DNA from 3 places in the Desulfuromonas sp. genome. Region 3 is predicted to be linked to each of the others. Evidence: predicted binding sites of a transcription regulator. Region 3 holds the regulator's gene; each other region holds the start of a gene.
What was found. Region 3 encodes HrcA, which represses chaperone genes, less so after heat shock. Its sites were predicted from a motif close to TGTTAGCACTCNNNNNNNNNGAGTGCTAACA; they were not measured.
Positions count from the first base shown of each region.

Region 1 (7,587 bases), on a different contig from region 3:
CTCGGAGGAGCGCCGGGAGAAGTCCACGAGCTGGCGGTGGTGCTGAGGGAGGCCCGGGCCGATCGGAAGGTCTTTCCGGCCATCGAGACGATCCTTGCCGGGCGACCGCAGCTGCGCCCGCTCGCCTGGGAGGAGGCGATGCCGAACCTGGCCAACGCCATCCGACTCGACTACGCCAGCCAGAAGTTCATCTTCGTCATCATCCTGCTGATCGTCACCATCGGGGTGGTCAACACCCTGCTCATGTCGGTGATGGAGCGGACCCGGGAGTTCGGCATTATCCTCGCGGTGGGCGCCACCCCTGGCCGGCTGCGGCTCATGGTCCTGACCGAGGCCCTGGTGCTGGGCCTGCTCTCCATGGCGGCGGGGACCCTGCTCGGCTCCCTCGCCACCTGGTACCTGGTCGATGTCGGGATCGACCTGCGCCGATTCGTCCCCGAAAGCCTCGAGTTCGGCGGCGTCGTCTTCGCCCCCATCATGCGCGCCATGTGGGACCTTCCCTGGATGGGCCAGATCGCCCTCTACGTGGGAGGGCTGTGCCTGCTCGCCTCCCTCTACCCGGCGGCCAGGGTGGCACGCATCGCCCCGGCCGAAGCGATGAGACATGTTTGAAAAGGCAGCTATCAGCTATCAGCTATCAGCTATCAGCTATCAGCTATCAGCTATCAGCTATCAGCTATCAGCTATCAGCTATCAGCTATCAGCTATCAGCTATCAGGCTTTAGGTTTCAAACTGACAACTGACAACTGACAACTGACGCCTGCATTCAAAGGATGCTTTCATGCCCCTCGTCGAACTGGACAGAATCTCCAAGGTCTATCCCCTGGGCAATCAGCAGGTGGTCGCTGTGGCGGAGCTCGACCTGGCCATCGAGGCGGGAGAGTTCACCGTCCTCGCCGGACCCTCGGGCAGCGGCAAGACCACGGTCCTCAATCTGATCGGCTGCCTCGACCAGCCGACCTCGGGGACGGTCACCATCGAGGGACGCGACATGAGCCGGCACCCGGTCCGGGCCCTGGCCGACTTCCGCCTGAGCAGCATCGGCTTCATTTTCCAGTCCTACAACCTCATCCCGGTGTTGACCGCGGAGGAGAACGCCGAATTCACCCTTCTCCTGCAGGGAGTTCCCCGGCCCGAACGACGCCGCCGGGTGCGGGCCCTTTTCGAAGAGCTGGGCATCGGAGGGCTGGAAGGGCGCAAGCCGGGCGACCTGTCCGGCGGCCAGCAGCAGCGTGTGGCCGTCGCCCGGGCGATGGCGGCCGGCCCCAAGCTGGTGCTGGCCGACGAGCCGACCGCCAACCTCGACTCCAAGACCGCCTCCGACCTGCTCGACCTGATGCGACGGCTCAACGAGACCCAGGGCACCACCTTCATTTTCAGCTCCCACGACCCCCAGGTCATCGCCCACGCCCGGCGAGTGATCCACCTCAGGGACGGTCGCCTCGAGTCGGACACGGGGGAGAACGAGTAAGAAGGTCTTCACCACCAGGGCTTGCGATCGATTTTCAAGCCGCATCTCTTTCCTGCATGCTCGAAGGCATTGGCATCGGATGGCTGGCCACGATGACTGACTTCTTTACCTACCTCCAAATCCAGGGAACGCGCGACCCGTCGGCGAAGGGGAAAACCTTCAAATGCCTGCCCCCCTTGTTGCTGGCCCTTCTTTCTCTTTGCCTCTCCGGCCAGGTCGCTGCGGCGGAGCTGCCCGGCGGGGTTCGCCTCGGCGGCCATCTCAAATCCCTCAACGTCCACGTGCAGGCGGCCCCGGGCGGCTCATTTCCCGACACCGATTTTTCCTCGAACCGCCTGCGGCTCGACCTGACCGGCTCCGCCGGCGAGACCCTCGACTGGGAACTCTCAGCGGAGAACCTCCTGCTCTATACCGACCCGAAAGGCAGCATCCCTCTTCCGGGCCAATCGGCGAACCGGGCGGTCGAGCTGGAACAGAGCTGGAACGAGGGGGAGGATTTTGCGAACAGACTGGAGGTCGACCGCCTCAACCTGCGGACGACCTTGCTGGGGGTGGACTGGACGGTGGGCCGGCAGGCCATCGGTTTCGGGGGGATCCTGATGTTCTCCCCTCTCGACATCATCGCTCCCTTCCCTCCGGACGCCCTCGATACGGACGTGCGGCCGGGGGTGGACGCCCTTCGGGGAGTGCGCTACTTCGGAAGGGGTGGGCAGATCGGCGCAGTGGCGGTGCTGGGCGATGGTCGGGACAATCACTCCTACCTGGCCACCTTTTCCCACAACTGGAAAGAGGTCGACGTTCAGGGGCTCGGCGGCTTGCTGCGAAAACGCCCCACCGTCGGCCTGGGGCTGGCCGGCAGCCTCGGAGGGCTGGGGATCAAGGCCGAGGCGACTGCCTACCAGGGGAAAAACACCGACAAGGCCGGCGGCGACCTGCACGACACCTTCACCATCGCCGCCCTGGAGACCTGGTACCGGTTCGAAAGCGACATCGTCCTGCTGGCCGAGTACCTCTACAACGGAGCGGGAGCGGAAGAGCCCGGCGACTACCCCCGGGCGGCGGTCTCGGCCCCTTTCCGGGAGGGGTTGAGCTTCCTGCTCGGCCGCCACTACCTGCTCCTCGCCCCTTCCTACGAAGCCCATCCCCTGGCGACCCTGAGCGGCCTGCTGATCTGGAACCTCGATGACGGCTCCTTCATGCTCCGTCCCCTCGTCGACCTCTCCCTGTCCGACAACCTGGTTCTGCAGGCGTTCTGGAACTACAACGGGGGACGGGATCCCCGCCCCCTTCCCTCTCCGCTGCCGCCCTTGCCGCGCAGCGAATTCGGTTCCGCCGGCAGCAGCGGCGGGCTGCTCATCAAATACTTTTTCTGAGTTTCACTCCACCCGGGTTCGGCGACACGCCGAAAAGAACGGACCTCGTTGCCATTTCCTAATTACATGGTATTCATAACTAAAGTCGTATTCTTTCTACCTCAACACCCGCAGGGAGGGACACCATGAAAACTGGACCATTTGCGAATATCATCCTGGGAATCGCGATCTTCGCTCTTCTGGCTGGCCCCGCCTTCGCGGAGAACCGCGCCGGTGCCCTGATCCTGACCCCTTCCATCGGGGGGTATGTATTCGAGGGGGACCAGCACCTTGAGAACGACCTGGCCTACGGCCTCGGGCTCGGCTACAACTTCACCAAGCACTGGGGTGCAGAATTTGTCTACAATTACGTCAACACAGAGTCCGAGGTCGGCAATCTGGACGATTACGAGGTCTATCTCGGCCGGATCAACGCCCTTTACAACTTCCTGCCCGACGAAGCCCTGGTCCCCTTTCTCTCCGCCGGGCTCGGCTGGACCTATCTCGACCCGGACACCAAGGGCGGGAAGGGCGACGCCCTGTTCAACTACGGAGGGGGCCTGAGCTACTTCCTCACCGAAAACCTGGCCCTGCGCGGCGACGTGCGCCACATCCTCACCTTTATCGATGAGTCCAGCCACAACCTGCTCTACACCGGGGGCCTGAACTACCTTCTGGGCGGGCACCAGCCCGCCGCCCAGCCCATCGACAGTGACGGAGACGGGGTCATCGATCCCCAGGACCGTTGCCCGGACACCCCGAGAGGAGTCATGGTGGACAGCCGTGGATGCCCGGCCGACAGTGACGGGGACGGCGTCCCCGATCACCTCGACAAGTGTCCCGGCACCCCCAGGGGCGCCGCCGTGGATCAGCAGGGCTGCCCGAGCGACAGCGACAGCGACGGCGACGGCGTCCCCGATCACCTGGACAACTGTCCCGACACCCCCAAATGGCAGCTGGTAGACAAGCAGGGATGCCCGCTGAAGTACACCATGCACCTCGAATTCGACTTCGACAAGGCCGAGATCAAGCCCGACCATCATGTCGCGCTGGAGCAGGCCGCCCGGTTCATCCGGGGGAACCCATCCCCCCACATCCTGGTCGCCGGGCACACCGACAACGTCGGCAAGGCCGAGTACAACCAGCAGCTCTCCGAAAAACGGGCCGCGGCCGTGCGCCAGTACCTGGTCGAGAACTTCGGCATCGACAGCTCGAAGCTGGTCGCCCGGGGGTTCGGTGAAACCCAGCCGGTCGCCGACAACAACACCGAAGAGGGACGGGATCAGAACCGCAGGGTCGAGATCCTATGTTGCGCCCTTCTCCCGGACTAACCCCTTCCACTGCCAAGAACAAAAAAAGAGGGACCAGGATGATCCTGGTCCCTCTTTTTTGTTCCGGAGAAATCCCCTTGGAGCTTCCTACTGCCGCTTCTCGGCCACCAGCAGGTAAGGGGCCTCTTTGCGGTTGGCCACCTCCAAGCGCAACACGTGCCACTTGCGCGACGACAGGTCGCCGAACACCCTCTCCAGGGCCTGCCCTTCTTCACGCCCCCCCGAATGCCCGACATAGACAGCCACGGCGATACGCCCGCCGACTTCCAGAGAGAGGCAGGCCTGGCGCAATGCGACACAAGTCGAATGCTCAGCGGTTTTGACCGTCGATTCGCTGCCCGGCAAAAAGCCCAGGTTGGCGATCACGGCCCTGGGTGCTCCGTGAAGGTAGGACTCAAGGCGGGCATGGGTATCGTGGACGAGGGAGACCCCCTCGGGCAGAACGGGCGGAAAATCGTCTTCTCCCCAGACGTGGACGGGGACGGCGGCCTGCTACAGGGTGCGCCGGGAGCATTCGAGCGCCTCTTCCTGGATATCGAACGCAAGGACCCGGCCTCCGGGCGCGACCTTTCGGGCCAGGAAAAGGGCGTCACTCCCTTTGCCTGCGGTAAGATCGACCGCGAAATCCCCCGGCCCGACAACCTCAGCGACAAATTCGTGGGCCCAGGACGTTATGTGGAGCAGTTGCCTAGGCATCCCCCTTGGCTCGGACATCCTGCAGGACCTTCAGCTTGGCGTCGATCATCTGACGGTGGGAGAGGCGCAGCAGTGTAGCCATCTGTCGCACCAGGTAGTCTTCGTACTTGTCGAGAACCCCGTCCACGTAAACGATGCGCCACAGGGCCTCCATCACGTCCTGCTTCTCCTCGACAGTGAAATTCTCGTTGACCTGCCGGGTGAACTGAAAAAGATCGAGGCTCGACTCCCGTTGTTTCTGGGCAAACTCGGTCAATTCCGCCGTCGCCTCGACCGACAGGCCGAACCGGTCCTGCATCAGGTCCCGGACCAGGGTGGCCTCCATGGGGTGGAACTCTCCGTCGGTATGGGCCATCTCCAGAAGCAGAACGCAGGTCGCGATCTGGATGCGCTCTCCCTCGGCCTCTGCGTTAGGCTCCGGCCCCGGGCTGCTCACCACCCGCTTGATCAGACTCAGCATGCCGCCCCCCCCTCGCCCGGCGTTTCGCTGTAGCGAATCACCCGCGCCTTCTCAAGGGTAACCATGCCCCCCTTGAGCATCTCGTCGAGGCGAGGCAAGACCGCATCGATTCTCTCCTGGCTGTCGACCACCTCGAGGACCACCGGCAGGTCGGCGGAAAGACGCAGCAACCGGTCGGTGTGGGTCACGCTGTTTGCCCCGAAACCCATGGCCCCTTTGAGCACGGTGGCCCCGGCGAAGCCCTCCTGGCGGAACATCTCAACCAGGACCTCGTAAAGCGGCTTGCGCTCCCAGCGGTCGCTCTCGCCGATAAAGATGCGCATCAGGGTCTGGTCCCCCTCGAGTTTGGCCATTGCGTCTCCTCTGTCAAAGCTGCCGGGCAAGAAGAATCCCCAGCCCGGCAAATACGATACAGACGGTCACGTTGAGCAGTACATTGGCCCCGGCCTGAACGAGGCTCCCCTCCTCGAGAAGCCGCACCGTCTCGTAGGAAAAGGTCGAAAAGGTCGTAAACCCGCCCATGAAACCGACGGTGATGCCCATGCGCAAACCGGGCGAAAAAAGGGTGCTGCGAAGGCTTCCCTCCATGACCAGGCCAAGCAGGAAAGACCCGAGGACATTGACGGCCAGGGTGCCGTAGGGCAGCCCCCGGCCGACCAGGGTGTAGGTCCACCCCGAGAGAAAGTAGCGGCCGAGGCAACCGAGGGCGCCAAACAGTCCGATGTAGAATATCTGCATGAAATCGCTGGCCTTCGCGGAGGTTCGACTGACTTCGGGCGTCCTGCCGACATTATGGGATTCCCTCCCTGCCCTGTCAACGGCCAATTCCCCCCCCCGGGACTCCCCGATTTCCCCTTGCGCGGAGCGATGCGACTTGCTATATTTGGCACTCTCAACCCAGGAGTGCCAATCATCTAATTTCAATACGCTTTTCGGAGTCTCATGCCGATGCACACTGCCAGCCTGCCCATCATCAGTGACGGTTTCGAACAGTATATGGCCCAGATCAACCGCTTCGACCTGCTCGACCGGGAAGAAGAGCATGAACTGGCCCGCCGCTATCGACGCCGGGGCGACCTGAAGGACGCTCACCGCCTGATCTGCGCCAACCTGCGCTTTGTGGTCAAAATCGCCCACGAATACCGAGCCTACGGCCTGCGCATCCAAGACCTGGTGCAGGAGGGGAATGTCGGCCTGATGATGGCGGTGAAGAAATACGACCCCGACCGGGGCACCCGTCTCATCTCCTATGCCGTGTGGTGGATTCGCGCCTACATCCACAACTACATCATGAAAAGCTGGTCCCTGGTCAAGATAGGCACGACCCAGGCCCAGAAGAAACTCTTTTTCAAGCTCAACCAGACCCGTGAAGCCATCAAGAGATTGACCGGCGGAGAGGACGCCCGGGACATTGCCCGTGAGTTGGATGTCCGCAACGAGGACGTGGAAGAGATGTCCCTGCGCATGGCCTGCCGCGACACCTCCCTCGATCGGGAACTGACCGCGGGCGAGGATTACACCCTCATGGACACCCTGGCCGACGAACGGGATACCCAGGAAGAGTTGCTCCTCAAGAAGGAGGAATCCCAACTCTTGTCCGGCCAGGTCCAAAATGCCCTGGACCAGCTTAACGAGCGAGAGCGGCGCATCATCCGGGACCGAATCCTTCTGGACCCGCCAAAAACGCTTCAGGCCCTGGCGAATGAGTTCAACATCAGCCGCGAAAGAGTGAGGCAGCTGGAAAAGAATGCCCTGGCCAAAGTCGGGGACGCTCTTGCCCCTACCCGCTCGCAGCCCCCCGATCCCCCCCCCTTTCCGCCAGCCTCTGTGAAGCTTGAATATCGTTGACAAATTTCCGGTCATCCCTTAGGTTGCACCCGAGACCAGACTCTGCCCGACAAGGACATTCCTCATGACGCTTCGCCTGCTGATTCTCGCTCTTCTGCTGCCCGCCCTGGCCGCCTGTACCCCGGCGGCATCACCGCGCCCGATCGGCCAGGAGGCCCAGCAAAACTTTCAGGAGGGCGAGAGACTTTTTGAAAAAGGGCACTACCAGGAGGCCATCGCCGCATGGGAGAAGGTCCGGGAGTCGTATTTTTCCGCCCAGCTCAACACCCTGGCAGAACTGAAAATCGCCGAGGCCTATTTTAGGGACAGCAAATTTCTGGAAGCGGCCATCGCCTACGAGAACTTCCTGAAGGAGCATCCCGGCCACGATCGAACCTCGCAGGTCCTCTACCAGATGGGCATGGCCTACTTCAAACAGATCCTTTCAC
Region 1 is NZ_PKUB01000004.1:2,834-10,420, reverse strand. It holds gene C0617_RS00880 (FtsX-like permease family protein) at 1-612, shown strand, start outside; gene C0617_RS00875 (hypothetical protein) at 605-751, shown strand; gene C0617_RS00870 (ABC transporter ATP-binding protein) at 783-1,472, shown strand; gene C0617_RS00865 (hypothetical protein) at 1,565-2,845, shown strand; gene C0617_RS00860 (OmpA family protein) at 2,971-4,155, shown strand; gene C0617_RS00855 (class I SAM-dependent methyltransferase) at 4,243-4,596, opposite strand; gene C0617_RS00850 (hypothetical protein) at 4,648-4,851, opposite strand; gene C0617_RS00845 (TerB family tellurite resistance protein) at 4,844-5,311, opposite strand; gene C0617_RS00840 (DUF190 domain-containing protein) at 5,305-5,664, opposite strand; gene crcB (fluoride efflux transporter CrcB) at 5,678-6,049, opposite strand; gene rpoH (RNA polymerase sigma factor RpoH) at 6,260-7,159, shown strand; gene bamD (outer membrane protein assembly factor BamD) at 7,224-7,587, shown strand, end outside.
Region 1: a site for HrcA is predicted at 6,193-6,223, ahead of rpoH (RNA polymerase sigma factor RpoH). Genes of this name have one in related genera too.

Region 2 (7,587 bases), on a different contig from region 3:
CGCATTCTGCGCCCCCTCAGCGCCCGCCTGCTGGCGATCACCGCGATGGAGGAAGAAGGCCTCGTGGACCGGGAGCGCCTGCTCGACATCCAGGGCCGCTCCCGCAAGCCCCAGGAGAAGCTTGCCCGGGAATGGGGGCTGACCGACTACCCTTCTTCGGGAGGAGGCTGCCTGCTTACGGAGAAGTCGATCTCCAACCGCCTGCGGGACCTTTTCGACCATCGGCCCGAAGCCACGGTAACCGACGTGGAGCTGCTCAAGCTGGGCCGCCAGTTCCGTCTCTCGGAAACGGCCAAGCTGACCCTCGGCCGCAACCAGGCGGACAATTAAGCGCTCAAGGCCATGGCCCGCCCGGAAGACCTGCTCTTGCGCTGCATCGACGTCTCCGGTCCCCTCGGCCTGGTCAGCGGCACCCCGGACACCGCCGCCCTGGAGTTGGCCGGGAGCCTGGTCGCCTCCTACGGCAAGGGCCAGGACCGGCCCGAGGTGGGAATCCTCGTCCAGCAGGCCGACGCTTCGAGCCGGCTGACCGTCAAACCCGCCGAGCGCGGCCAGGCCGGGGAACTTCTCATCGCCTGAGCCGCAGCAACCGTTCTCCGCCCTGAACAAAGAGAGGCCCCTGCCGACGGCAGGGGCCTCTCTTCGTTGGGATACGACTCCCCCCCTGCGGTCGGAACACTGTCCGCAGGGAACCGGCTTCTCCGTCCGCCTCGCTACCGGGTTGAAAAACTCCGCACCTCGCTCTCGGCGACCCCCTCCCGACCGTCGTCGACCGTGACCTTCCAGAAATAGGTCGTCGCCGGATCGAGGCCGGAAACGGTCGCCTTGCCGACCGGCTCGGAGGAACCGCCCCCCCCGCCGCAGGACAACAAAAAGAGGGCCGCTCCGGCCACCAGGACCAGCAGCGCCGTCCTTCCGCGCCTTCTCCCGCGGCACGGAACCACCCAGAGGAGCAGGCCGCCTGCGCCGGCCAGGAGCGCACCCCCGGCGATCGGGGCGAAGGCCGCGACGACGAGAGACTCGCTGTCGCTGAAATCGGAAAACTTCGAGATGAGCAGAGTGGTGGTCAGCGCGTCCCCGTCGGGGTCGCTGGGCAGATTCCAGCGGAAGGTCACCGTGGTATCGAGCCCGAGCGCCCCGTCGGGCGGATCCAGCAGGACGACCGGGTCGGGGGGCCGGTTGCCGAGTTCCGCCTGCAGGGCATCCAGTGACGCCGGAGCGTTGACCAGGCCGAAACCGGCGTCGTTGTCAGGGCCCTGGACCCCCAGGTCGGACGCCCCCTGGCGAAGCACCGTCTCCAGCAGCGCCACCGGGGTCTCGGGAAAGGCCTCCAGCAGAAGGGCCGCCACCCCCGCCACGTGGGGCGCCGCGAAGGACGTGCCGTCCACGAAGACGTAGGAATCGGTGAAAAGGCCGCCCAGGGTGATGTCGGCGGTCTTGACGAATTCCCCGGGCGCCACCAGGTCGGGGAAAACGGCGCCGTCGCAGGCAGAGGGCCCGCGGCTGCTCGAAAATGTGACCTCCAGGTCGTTGCCGACCGATCCCACGGAGAGTACGTTCGGATCGTTGGCCGGGCTGATGCTGGTCTCCGGGTCCGGCCCCATGTTGCCCGCGGCGAAGACCTGGAGGATGCCGGCGCTGCGCAGGGCCCGGAGGTCCTCGTCGAAGTCGTCGAAGCAGACCCCGGGAAAGTCCTCGAAACCCCAGGAGTTGTTGACCACGTCCGGGGCGTCGTCGGTGTCGGGGTCGCCGTCGGGGTCGAGCAGCCACTGGAACCCCCGGTGGATGGCGCTGATCGAGGCCAGGTTGTAGTCGTCGAAGATTTTCACCGCGATCCAGCGGGCCCCCGGCGCCACCCCGATGGCCGCCCCGCCCGCGTCTCCCCCCAGGACGATGCCCATGGTCTGGGTGCCGTTACCGTCGCCGTCGCAGGGCCGATCGGCGCTCGCCTCGCAGGCGGTGCAGTCGAACCCGGAGGGGCTGCAGTCGGCGGCAAAGGGATTGAACCAGCTGTTGTCCCCCCCCCGCCACCTCTCGGCCAGATCGGGGTGATCCGGATCGACGCCGGTATCCATGCCGGCCACCACCACGCCGTTGCCGGTGTAGCCCAGAGCCCAGAGCTGCTCGGCGCCCACGATGGAGATGTTCCCTTCAACGCCGTGGGCGGCGGGGGCAGGGGTTGCGGGCCGCCGCAAAGTCGCGTCGAGAGCGACCCCGGCCACCTCGGGCCGCTCGGCCAGGCTGCGGATCACCTCGGCCGGAGCCGATACCGCCAGGCCGTTGATGATCCACAGCGGCTGGAGGCGCTCGACGCCCCGGGTGCGCAGAAAGGCCCGGCAGGGGCCCTGGACCTGCTCCGCACCGGCGCGAAGCCTTTTGACCACCCCGGTGCGGCGCTCCCCCCTGGAGAGGCCCTTCAGCCCCTCGAGGTCGGCCCGCCCGGCAAAGGTGACGATCACCGGGACCTTCTCGCCCGCGGCAGCGCCGTCCAGAACGGCCCGCAGCCCGGGATCGAGGACGGCGCCGAAAGCGGGCCGCTCCGGCCCGGAAAGAAGGGCAAAGACCCCCAGCGTCAGCAGCAGGACCGTTCGCCATTGCAAAAGATACATAATCCCCCCTGTGAAAACCCAACCGACCCGTGTCCAGAAGTTTTCCAATAGTACCACATCCCTAGCACCGGGAGCGGGCCGCGACAGGAAACGAAAAAGCCCCCCGGACGATCCGGGGGGCTCTTTTTCTAGCAATACAGGAAAGCCTGGCAGGCACTTACATCATGCCGCCCATGCCGCCCATGCCGCCCATGCCGCCCATGCCGCCGGGCATGGCGGGCATGGACTCTTCGCCCTTGGGCGAATCGGCCACGGCAGCCTCGGTGGTGAGCATCAGGCCGGCCACGGAGGCGGCGTTCTGCAGGGCGCTGCGGGTGACCTTGGTGGGATCGATGATCCCGGCCTCGATCATGTCGCAGTACTCGTCGTTGGCGGCGTTGAGGCCAAAGGAGCCTTTTTCGTTGATGACCTTGTCCACCACAATGGAACCCTCGAGCCCGGCGTTTGCGGCGATCTGGCGCAGGGGCTCCTCGAGGGCGCGACGGACGATCTTGACGCCGAACTCCTGCTCGCCCTCCACCTTGACGGCATCCAGGGAAGCGATGCAGCGGATCAGGGCGACGCCGCCGCCGGGGACGATGCCCTCCTCGACGGCCGCGCGGGTGGCGTGCAGGGCGTCCTCGACGCGAGCTTTCTTCTCCTTCATCTCGGTCTCGGTGGCCGCGCCGACCTTGACCACGGCGACGCCGCCGACGAGCTTGGCGAGGCGCTCCTGGAGCTTCTCGCGGTCGTAGTCGGAGCTGGTCTCCTCGATCTGGGCGCGGATGGTCTTGACCCGGGCCGCGATGTCGCCTTCGCTTCCGGCGCCGTCGATGATGGTGGTGTTGTCCTTGTCGATGACGATGCGCTTGGCGGTGCCGAGCATGTCGAGGGAGGCGTTCTCGAGCTTGAAGCCCATGTCCTCGGAGATGACGGTGCCGCCGGTGAGGATGGCGATGTCTTCGAGCATCGACTTGCGGCGGTCACCGAAGCCGGGGGCCTTGACGGCGGCGATGTTGAGGGTGCCGCGCAGCTTGTTGACCACGAGAGTGGCCAGGGCCTCGCCCTCGACGTCCTCGGCGATGATCAGAAGGGGACGGCCCTGCTTGGCCACAGGCTCGAGCACGCCGAGCAGGTCCTTCATGTTGCTGATCTTCTTGTCGTAGATGAGGATCAGGGCGTCCTCGATCACGCACTCCATGCGGTCGGGGTCGGTGACGAAGTAGGGGGAGAGGTAGCCGCGGTCGAACTGCATCCCTTCGACGGTCTCGAGGGAGGTCTCCATCGCCTTGGCTTCCTCGACGGTGATCACGCCTTCCTTGCCGACCTTCTCCATCGCCTCGGCGAGGATGTTGCCGATCGTCTCGTCCGAGTTGGCGGAGATGGTGCCGACCTGGGCGATCTCCTTGTGGTCCTTGACCGGTTTGGAAAGGCCCTGCAGGGAGCCGACGGCGGCCTCGACGGCCTTGTCGATGCCCCGCTTGATCTCCATCGGGTTGTGGCCGGCGGTGACCAGTTTGACGCCTTCGCGGTAGATCGCCTGGGCCAGGACGGTGGCGGTGGTGGTGCCGTCGCCGGCGACGTCGGAGGTCTTGGAGGCGACTTCCTTGACGAGCTGGGCGCCCATATTCTCAAACTTGTCCTCGAGCTCGATCTCCTTGGCGACGGTGACGCCGTCCTTGGTGATCAGGGGAGCGCCGAAGGACTTCTCGATGACGACGTTGCGGCCCTTGGGGCCGAGGGTCGCCTTGACGGCCTCGGCGAGAACGTTGACCCCGGCGAGGATGCTGCTGCGGGCCTCCTGGCCGAACTTGATCTCTTTTGCTGCCATATTCTTATATCCTCCCTACGAAAAGTTGACGATTAGTTTTCCACGACGCCGAGGATGTCGTCCTCGCGCATCATGAGGTACTCGCTGCCCTCGACCTTGATCTCGGTGCCGGCGTACTTGCCGAAGAGCACCTTGTCGCCGACCTTGACGTCCAGGGCCAGGAGCTTGCCGTCCTCGGTAACCTTCCCCTTGCCGACGGCCACCACGTTGCCCATCTGGGGCTTTTCCTTGGCGGTGTCGGGGATGATCAGGCCCCCCGCGGTCTTGGTTTCTTCCTCGATCCTCTCGACGATAATGCGGTCGTGAAGCGGTCTGATGTTCATGTTTTCCTCTCCTTTCTTACGAAACGGAATGTGGGGGGCGTCTCCCCCCATGGTATTAAACGCCCGAAAGGGGCGGGTCCGGCCCGCACGGCGGGCTCCGGTCCCCCCCGGAGGCTGTTAGCACTCCATGAAGTCGAGTGCTAACAACGGGGCTAAATATAATCAGCCGACCGAGAATGTCAAGGGTTAGTCGGGAAAAAATTTCTCCGCGTCGCCCAAAGCCCCTTTCTGCCCGGGCAAAGCCGGGGTGCGCATCTCATTTTGACCGGCGGGGATTTTTGCGCTAGGATGCGTTGCGGGGCCCCCCCGGCCGCCCGGCGCACCGGCGAAGAGCCCTACGGCACACTCAACATCCGCATCGAGAAGGAGCGAAACAGGCATGGCAAAGAAACTCTATATCCCCGGGCCGGTCGAGGTGGCCCCCGACGTCATGCAGGCCATGACCGCCCCCATGGTCGGCCACCGCATGCCCGAATACGCCGAACTCCACGCCCGGGTCACCGCCGGCCTGAAGAGGCTGCTTCACACCGAAGAGCCGGTCTTCCTCTCCACCTCCAGCGCCTTCGGGGTCATGGAGGGGGCGGTGCGCAACCTGGTCCAGAAGCGCTGCGCCAACTTCGCCAACGGCGCCTTCAGCGCCAAGTGGCACGACGTCACCCTGCGCTGCGGCCTTCAGGCCGACCTCTTCGCCGCCGACTGGGGAGAGCCGGTCACCCCCGAGATGGTGGAGAATGCCCTGGCCACGGGCAAGTACGACGCCATGACCCTGGTTCACAACGAAACCTCCACCGGGGTCCTCTCCCCCCTGGCGGAGATCGCCGAGGTGATGAAGCGCTACCCGGAGGTCTCCTTCATCGTCGACACCGTCTCCTCGATGAGCGCGGTCCCGATCGACCTGGCCGCCCTCGGCACCGACGTCTGCCTCGCCGGGGTTCAGAAAGCCTTCGGCCTGCCGCCGGGGCTGGCGGTCTTCGCCGTCTCGCAGCGGGCCCTGGCAAAGGCCGCGACCACCCCGAACCGCGGCTACTACTTCGACTTCGAGGAGTTCGCCAAGAACGACCTCAAGGACAACACCCCGAGCACCCCCTGCATCAGCCTGATCTACGCCCTGGCCCACCAGCTCGACAAGATGTTCGCCGAGGGCCTGGAGAACCGCTCCGCCCGCCACCGCCAGATGGCCGAAAGGACCCGCCGCTGGGTGGAGGGCCAGGGCTTCTCCCTCTTCGCCGCCGAGGGCTGCCGCTCCCTGACCCTGACCGCGGGGCGCAACGACGGCCGAACCGACCTGGCCCGCCTCAAGGCGCTGGCCGGCGATCGGGGCTACGCCATCGACAACGGCTACGGCAAGATCAAGAACACCACCTTCCGCATCCCCCACATGGCCGACATGACCGCCGCCGACCTCGACGAACTCTTCGCCCTCCTCGAGGAACTGCTCCCCCAGGCGCGCTCCTGAGAGGCCCGGCGCCGCTGCCGGAAAAGCCCCCAAAAGAGAAAGAGCACCCAGCCTTCAGGCGGGTGCTCTTTTTGTTCGGAAAATAAAAAAATCCTTCCCTGAAAAGCCCCTATTTAGGCCTTCCCCTGCCTGGCCCGGGAACTCTTCCGAATCGCCTCCCCGCCGAGGCCCCGGCAAGCTGACCAAAGAGGTGTATAATTACTCAAAGGGACCAGGTAAAATCAACCCAACGGTTCCGACAGGGAGCAGGATGAACGGATCAGCCCCGCCCGAAAAGATGCAAGGGCCCCCACCCGCAAACAAATCCGCCTTCCACCGGCTGGCGTTCTGCCTTGCGCTGCTGCTGGCCATCGGGCTGAGCGCCTGCCAGATAACCCGCCAGATCGCCCCCTCCGGGCGCAGCCACAACGTTTCCCTGCAGAAGGGGGACCTTCGAACCCATGGGCTCGGCTTCATCACCCCCTCCACGGTGGAGGGAAAAGAGGTGGACCGACAGGCCTTGGCGATGATCCTCGCCGCCAAGATGACCAAGGAGCGGCCCCAGATCCCCCTCGTCCCCCTCTCGGAAACCCTCGGGCACACAAACCGCAACGGCCTCGCGGAGACCTACAAGAAGATGCTGATGGATTACAGGTATACGGGCGTTTTCGAACGGGAAGCTCTGCAAAAGGTGGGGGAGGCAACCGGGGTTCGCTACCTGGCACAGATCAAACTGGCCGAGTTCAACCAGAAGTCGAAGGGAAGGCTCAGCCTTTTTGGCCTCCGGATCATCCAGACCAAGGTGAGCAATGTCCGCCTCTTTCTCTCCATCTGGGACAGTTGGGACGGCAGCATCGTCTGGGAGGGGATGCAGGAGACCCACTACGCCTACGACACGATCTGGGAAAAACCGGTCTCCTTCAAGCAGGCGGTGGCCGAGGCGTCCAGGGAACTCATCAGTCGCATGCCCTGAACAGACCTGAACCCGCGGGTCCTGTCCGGGTGATTGCGCGCGTCATTGGCCTGCCCCTTCTCCCGCCCCGACCCTACAGATCCCGATTCCGCCCTCAGAACCGAACCCGTACGCGATATTCCAGGACCGTCCGCCCCCCGGCGGGAACCGGGATCTCCCAGGCCGCGGTCCCGGCGGCCTCCTTGCTGTGGGGATGGCTCTCCGCCACGACCTCCCAGTCCCCCGGCACCGGCTCCAGCACCCTGACCGTTACCGCCTCGTCCTTGGCGTTCTTCAGCTCGATGCGGTAGGCGCTCTCGAAGTGGTAGTTGTAGGGGCCGACGCCGGAGAGTTTCTTGAAGTCGGTCTGTTTCTTGTCCGCCGTGACGTCGAAGGCGTCTCCGAGCTTGAGGCGCACTTCCTCGTTCCTGGGGGTGTGGTCGATGCGGTCCTCGCCC
Region 2 is NZ_PKUB01000043.1:23,969-31,555, forward strand. It holds gene C0617_RS13300 (thiamine biosynthesis protein) at 1-330, shown strand, start outside; gene C0617_RS13305 (hypothetical protein) at 343-579, shown strand; gene C0617_RS13310 (S8 family serine peptidase) at 714-2,609, opposite strand; gene groL (chaperonin GroEL) at 2,767-4,419, opposite strand; gene groES (co-chaperone GroES) at 4,452-4,742, opposite strand; gene C0617_RS13325 (alanine--glyoxylate aminotransferase family protein) at 5,122-6,198, shown strand; gene C0617_RS13330 (hypothetical protein) at 6,449-7,150, shown strand; gene C0617_RS13335 (DUF4139 domain-containing protein) at 7,245-7,587, opposite strand, start outside.
Region 2: a site for HrcA is predicted at 4,858-4,888, ahead of groES (co-chaperone GroES). Genes of this name have one in related genera too.

Region 3 (7,587 bases):
CCCCAGCTTGTTTTCCGGATACAGAATGCCGAAGGTGGTCGTCCCGCCCTCATCCATGGCATGGCGCACCAGGGTCTGGACCTGAAGGCGGCTGGTAAGGGAGTTGCGGAAAACCACATCACCCGCCTCGGCCAGCCCTTCCCTCTGGGAGAGGGCGAGCAGGGGAAGGTCCTCGAGTTGGGCGCGGACGGCGGCCTCCGCAGCAGCGCCCCCGGTGAGGGGGCCGATGGCGGCCATGACCCGCTCGCCGTTGGCCAGTTCGTCCAGGGCCTCGACGCCGCGCAGGGCATCGCCGCCGGTGTCGCGGAAAATGAAGCGCGGCGGAGGCTGATCCCCATGATGGGTCTCCAGAGCCAGGTCCATGCCGCGCCGCACCAGCTCCCCAAAGGCCCGGTAACGCCCCGACAGGGGCAGCAGCACGCCGACCGCGCGCTGCAGAAAGGCCTCCCCGGTAAGCTCTTCCCAGAGCTGGACCGCTTCGGAGCGGTACGGGAAAGGAACCCCTTGCAGGAGAGGGCGCACCAGCTCCCGGGCCCGCACTGCATCCCCACGAAGCGCCGCCAGCCTCGCGAGCTGCAAATTGGCATCCGCACCAAGGGCCGTCCCCTGGAACATGAAGGCCGCCTCGGCGACCTCTCCGGCCCCGGCACGATCCTGGAGCAGGAGGTGAGCCTGTTCCAGAAGCTTTGACTGCTGCCCGGGATCGGCCCCGGAGAGCTTCTGGTGGATGAAAAGAAGGGCCCGCAGCGGCTCGCCCAGAAGGGCTCTTCCTTCGGTCAGGGCGGAAAGGCGCCGGGCTTCGTCCTCTCCCGTGAACTCCGCCCCGGCGAGGCCCTCGAGAATGGCGACCCCGGCCTCGGCCTTGCCGGTGACGACAAGGGCCGCTCCTTCCAGCAACCGGACCTCGGGGACCATCCCCTCGGGGGGAATCCGTCCCAGATAAAGGAGAGCCTCGTCGGGCTGGCCCCCGTCGAGGAAGATGCGGGAGATGAGCAGATAAGCGGGAGGCAGGAGGGGGGAGTCAAAATAGCGCACCACGAAGCCGCGCAGCTGGGAGAGGGCCTCTTCGGCCCTGCCGGCCCGGTAGAGTTCCTCGGCCTGGCGCAGCTCGGCCTTCTGGAGCACCAGCGCCTGCTGCTCGGTGAAAGTGAGCTGGATGGCACTTGCCGGCGGCACCAGGCATAGCCCTGCGCTCACCAGCAGACATGCGCCGATGATCGTGCCGATCGCCTTCATCATAACCGCACCGCTCCCCCGGGGCACCCGGCCCCGTTCCGGATTAACCGAAAAGTTCCTTGACCTTGTCGAAAAAACTTTTTCCCATGGGGTGAACATCCTCCCCGCTCTCCCGGGCGAACTCCTCCAGCAGGTCCTTCTGCCGAGAGGTCAGATGGGTGGGAGTCTCCACCCGGATGACCACCAGCTGGTCGCCCCGTCCGTAACCCTGCAAAACCGGTATCCCCTTGCCGGAGAGATTCAGCACCTTGCCGGACTGGGTCCCGGCGGGCACCTTGATCTTCACTTTGCCGTCGAGAGTGGGGACCTCCAGGTCGGCTCCGAGGGCCGCCTGGGAGAAGGAGACGGGAATCTCGCAGATCACGTCCTGCCCCTCGCGCTGAAAGATGGGATGCTCCTTCACAGTGATCACCACGTAGAGGTCTCCCGGAGGCCCCCCCTGGGCGCCGACCTCCCCCTCGCCGCTGAGCTTGAGTCTGCTGCCGGTCTCCACCCCGGCGGGGATCTTGAGAGACATGGACCGCTTGCCCCGGACCCGGCCGGCCCCCCGGCATTCGGGACAGGGGTTGTCGATGATCTTCCCCTCCCCCGAGCATTCCGGACAGGGCCGGGTCAGGGAGAAGAAACCCTGCTGATAGCGGACCTGCCAGGCCCCCTGGCAGGTGGGACAGGTCTTGGGGCTGGTCCCCTCTTTCGCCCCTGAGCCCCCGCACGGCTCGCAGGCGTGGTGGCGGGGGATCTGGATCTTGGTCTCCAGGCCGAAAGCGGCCTCCTCGAAGGAGATGCTGAGGTTGTAGCGCAGGTCGTCCCCGCGCCGCCCCCGCCCGCGCCGGCCGCCCCCGCCCCCTCCTCCGAAGATATCCCCGAAGATGTCGCCGAAGATGTCCTCGAAGGGGCTGCCGCCGAAGCCGAAACCCTCGGAGCTGAAACCGCCCTGACCGCCCAGGCCGGCATGGCCGAACTTATCGAAGGTGGCCCGCTTCTGGCCGTCGGAAAGGACGGCGTAGGCCTCCGAAAGCTCCTTGAAGCGTTCTTCGGCCTCCTTGTCCCCCGGATTCTTGTCGGGGTGGCACTTCAGGGCCAGGCGCCGGTAGGCCTTCTTGATTTCAGTCTCGCTGGCGTTCCGGTTGACGCCGAGCACCTCGTAATAATCGCGTTTGGACAACGTGGTCTTTCCTTATCGGGGAAACAGCAATTCTAAGCCGAAATGGCACTCAGGGGCCCATCCGCCATCGGTTCTGCGCGCGGGCTTCCGGGACCCCTTCGAATCGAACAGCGACAGGAGCCGGGGATACCCCGGCTCCTGCTGTCAATGATGAGGATTGGAAAAGGGGGATATTAATACTTCTTGCTTTCGTCCACCTCTTCGAACTCGGCCTCCACGACGTCTTCCTCGGCCGGGGCGGCCTCGCCTTCGGCAGCCTCGCCCTCCCCTGCGGCGCCGGCCGCCTGGGCCTGGGCGTACATGGCCTCGGCCAGTTTGTGGGAGGCCTGGGCCAGCTCCTCGGTCTTCTTCTTGATCTCCTCGGCGTCGTCCCCCTCCATGGCCTTCTTCAGCTCGGCGAGGGCCGCCTCGATCTTCTCCTTGGTCTCGGCGTCGATCTTGTCGGCATGCTCGGAAACGGACTTCTCGGTGGTGTAGACGAGGCCGTCGGCCTGGTTGCGAGCCTCGATCAGTTCCCGCTTCTGCTGATCCTCGGAGGCGTGGGACTCGGCGTCCTTCACCATCTTTTCGATCTCCTCGTCGGAGAGACCGCTGGAGGCGGTGATGCGGATCGACTGCTCCTTGCCGGTGCCGAGATCTTTGGCGGCGACATGGAGGATGCCGTTGGCGTCGATGTCGAAGGTCACCTCGACCTGAGGCACGCCGCGGGGCGCCGGGGGTATCCCCACCAGCTCGAAGCGGCCGATGGTCTTATTGTCGCCGGCCATCTCCCGCTCCCCCTGCAGCACGTGGACCGAAACGGCGGGCTGGTTGTCTGCGGCGGTGGAGAATGTCTGGCTCTTTTTGGCCGGGATGGTCGTGTTCTTGTCGATCAGCTTGGTCATCACCCCGCCGAGGGTCTCGATGCCCAAGGAGAGGGGGGTGACGTCGAGAAGCAGGACGTCCTTGACTTCGCCCTTGAGGACGCCGCCCTGGATGGCGGCGCCGATGGCAACCACCTCGTCGGGGTTGACCCCCTTGCTGGGGGCCTTGCCGAAGATCTCCTGGACCTTGGCCTGCACCGCAGGCATGCGGGTCATGCCGCCGACCAGGATCACCTCGTCGATCTCCGAAGCCGACAGGCCGGCGTCCTTGAGGGCGGTCCTGCACGGACCGGCAAGCTTGCCCAGGAGTTCGCCGCAGATGCTCTCGAGCTTGGCACTGCTGAGCTTGATGTTCATGTGCTTGGGGCCGCTCTGGTCGGCGGTGATGAAGGGCAGGTTGATGTCCGTCTCCATGCTCGAGGAGAGTTCGCACTTGGCCTTCTCGGACGCCTCCTTGAGGCGCTGCAGGGCCATCTTGTCGCCCCGCAGATCGATCCCCTGCTCCTTCTTGAACTCGTCGGCCACGTAGTCGATGATGCGCTGGTCGAAATCCTCGCCGCCGAGAAAGGTGTCGCCGTTGGTCGACTTGACTTCGAACACCCCGTCGCCGAGTTCCAGGACGGAGACGTCGAAGGTGCCTCCGCCGAGGTCGAATACGGCGATCTTCTCCTCCTCTTTCTTCTCCAGGCCGTAAGCGAGGGAAGCGGCGGTCGGCTCGTTGATGATCCGCAGCACGTTGAGGCCGGAGATCTTCCCGGCGTCCTTCGTGGCCTGGCGCTGGGAGTCGTTGAAGTAGGCCGGGACCGTGACGACGGCGTCGGTGACCTCCTCGCCCAGGTAGTCCTCTGCGGTCTGCTTCATCTTCTGCAGGACCATGGCGGAGATCTCCGGCGGGCTGTAGCCCTTGCCGCGGGCCTCGACCCATGCATCGCCGTTATCGGCCTTGATGATTTTGAAGGGGCTGATCTTGATATCCTTCCGGACCGCCTCGGAATCGTACTTGCGGCCGATAAGGCGCTTGATGGCGAACAGGGTGTTCTCCGGGTTGGTGACGGCTTGACGCTTGGCGTGCTGGCCGGTCAGGCGCTCGCCGCTCTCGGTGAAGGCCACCATGGACGGGGTAGTGCGCGATCCTTCGGCATTGGCGATGACGACGGGCTCGCCCCCCTCCATGACCGCCACGCACGAGTTGGTGGTGCCGAGATCGATACCGATGACTTTACCCATGATTTATATCCTCCTTTGTTCTCTTGGTTGTAAAAATTGTGACTGCCGGCCCACGTCTTTTCATTCGGCGTCGGGGCCCTTTTCCGGTGCGGGCGCCTTGGCCACCATGACCAGGGCCGGCCGCAGCAGCCGGTCGTTCAACATGCATCCCTTTTGCAGTTCCTGTACAACGGTATTGGGGGGATGCTCACTGCTCTCGAGCTGGCCCATGGCCTCATGACGCGAAGGGTCGAAGGCCTCCCCCACGGCGCTGAAGGGGGTCACGCCGAACTTCTCCAGGGCCTTTTGGAACTGGCTGAGAGTCATCTCCACCCCCTCCAGGAGCCCCTCGCCGCCCCCCTCGCTCTGGCGGGCGTGGTCCACGGCCCGCTCCAGGTTGTCGAGCACCGGCAGGACCTCCCGGAGCATGTTCTCATTGGCGAAACGAACCAGTTCCTCCTTGTCCCGCTGGGTCCGCTTGCGGTAATTCTCGAGGTCGGCCCGGGCCCGCAGGTAGAGGTCCTTGTTCTTCTCGGCCTCCTCCCGGCTGGCGGCGAGCTCCTCTTCCAAGCCCGGCTCGCCCGCAGCGTCCTGTTCCTCGGACTCAGCGGCCTCCCGGGCCGCCGTCTGCTCTTCGACCGTAACCGGCTTTTCTTCCTCTTGCTGTTTCTTCTTCTTGGCCAACGTCTTTTTTCTCCCGTTTATGTGTCCAGTTCCAGAACCTGGCTAACCAGCCTGGCGGTATAGTCGACAATAGGAATAACCAGCGAGTAGGACATGCGGCTCGGCCCGATGACCCCAAGGGTGCCGATCGCCCCCCCGCAGTTGGAATAGGTCGAGGTGATGAGGCTGAAACCCTCCAGTTCGCTGTATTCGGACTGGCTTCCGATAAAGATCTGCACACCCTGGGCCCGCTGGCTTTTGTCGAGCAGTTCCACCAGCTGGCTCTTCTGCTCGAAGGCCCGAAACAAGCGCTTCATCCGCCCCATGTCGGCGATTTCGGGCTGCTCCAGGATATTGGAGGCGCCCTCGATGAAGACCTGGCCGCCCATCTCGTCGCTCAGGGCCTCCTGGGAGAGCTTCAGGGCGCGCTGCAGAAGCTTGTCGTAGAGGGCCTTCTCCTTGGCCATCTCGGCGATCAGGCGCAGCTTCGCGTCCTGGATGGTCAACCCCGAAAGGGTGCGGTTCAAATAGTTTGTGATCTGCTCGAGTTCGCGGGGGGTGACCTCCTCCTCGACCTCGATGATTTTGTTCTGCACCAGCCCCGACTGGGTGACAAAGACGACCAGGACCTTGCCCCTGGAGAGGCTGATGAACTCAATATGGCGAAAGACCGTGGTGTTGAGCCGGGGGGCCATGACGATCCCCGCGTAGTGAGAGATTTGGGAGAGAACCTTGCCGGCCCCGCGCAGCCGCTCCTCCATGCGGAGCCCGTCGAGACGGTACTTCCTCTCGATGCGCAAACGCTCCTGCTCGCTCAACTCCCGCACCTGAAGCAGGGTATCCACGTAGAAGCGGTAGCCCTTTTCCGTGGGAATCCGGCCCGCAGAGGTGTGGGGGGAGACGATGTAGCCCATCTCCTCCAGGTCGGCCATGACGTTGCGGACGGTGGCCGGGGAGAGCCCGATGCGGTGGCGCCGACTGACCGTGCGGGAACCGATCGGCTCCGCCGAGTCGATATAATCCTCTATGATCGCCTCGAGGATCTTGCGACTGCGATCGTTGAGCTTTTCGCTCATCTGCGTCACCGCCCCCCCAGAAAAAACTCAAGCCGGAAAAACCCGGCCCTTCAATTTCGTTTAGCACTCCAGGGGTTAGAGTGCCAGCCGAAGACAAAATAACAACGCCCTACCCCTTTGTCAAGGCTTAGGGGGCGGGAAAAATCACCGCCGTCCCTAGAGAAAAGCGCTTATCAGGTGGTCGTAGAGAAGCCACCCCTGAAGGTCCATCCGCCAGTGCCCCCCCTCCAGCCGCAGCCGCCCCCCGAGATGCTCGGCCGCCGCCGGGAAGGCCTCGGCCACCCCGAGTCCGAAACGGGCCCGGAAGGAGGCCTCCGCGACCCCCGACGCGGTGCGCAGACCCAGGTAGAGGGTCTCGGCCATCGCCCCCCGGCGGTCGAAGCGCTCCAGGGTTTGAGCCGGGTCCTCGCCCCGCTTTAGGGCCGCGGCATACGCGCCAAGATCAGGAGGAACGGCCCGGCGCTCGCCCCATCCCCGCCCCGCAAAGGAATGGGCCCCGGCTCCCAGGCCGAAGTAGGGCAGCCGCTGCCAGTAGCGAAGGTTGTGGCGGCACTCCCGGCCCGGCAGGGCATAGTTGGAGATTTCGTAGTGCCCGTACCCGGACCCGGCGAGCCGTTCGTGCAAAGCGCAGAAAAGCTCGGCGTAACGCTCCTCGTCGGGCAGGTCCAACCCTCCGGCACGGTGCTGATGGTGAAAGGGGGTCCCTTCCTCCATAGACAGGCCGTAGCAGGAGAGGTGCTCCGGCGCCCAGGCCAGTACCTCCTCCAGGTCCCGAAGCAGATCTGCGGCGCTCTGGCCGGGCAGGGCGAACATCAGATCGCAGGAGAGGTTGTCGAATCCGGCGGAGCGGGCCAAGGAGACGGCCCGGCGGGCCTCCCCCGGGCTGTGGATGCGTCCGAGCCGCTGCAGGTGCCTTCCGGAGAGGGACTGAACCCCCAGGGAGAGGCGGTTCACCCCCGCGGCCCGGTAGCCCGCCAGCGACTGCAAGGAGAGGGTTCCGGGGTTGGCCTCCAGGGAGACCTCCGCCCCGGCCTCCAGGCCGAAGCGCCTGTCGGCGGCCGCCAGGATCCGGCCGACATCCGCCGGGGCCAACAGGGACGGCGTGCCGCCGCCGAAAAAGACGCTGTCGAAGGGACCCCAGCCCTCCTCGTACTGAAGTTGCCCGATCAGCAGGTCGGGATAGCCGGCGAGGGCCTCGTCGCTCTCCTGGACCGAGTAAAAGTCGCAGTAGGGGCACTTGCGCCGGCAGAAGGGGATGTGAAGGTAGAGTCCGGACATGAAAAAAGCGGGGGGATGACTCCCCCCGCCTCCTCTTTTGATCGAGCCGGGCCGGCCGACTAGTGAAAGTACTTGGCGTTGAGGAACAGGTGCACCGCGA
Region 3 is NZ_PKUB01000041.1:120,948-128,534, forward strand. It holds gene C0617_RS12300 (penicillin-binding protein activator) at 1-1,239, opposite strand, end outside; gene dnaJ (molecular chaperone DnaJ) at 1,280-2,401, opposite strand; gene dnaK (molecular chaperone DnaK) at 2,575-4,491, opposite strand; gene grpE (nucleotide exchange factor GrpE) at 4,552-5,154, opposite strand; gene hrcA (heat-inducible transcriptional repressor HrcA) at 5,172-6,209, opposite strand; gene hemW (radical SAM family heme chaperone HemW) at 6,366-7,487, opposite strand; gene nhaD (sodium:proton antiporter NhaD) at 7,547-7,587, opposite strand, start outside.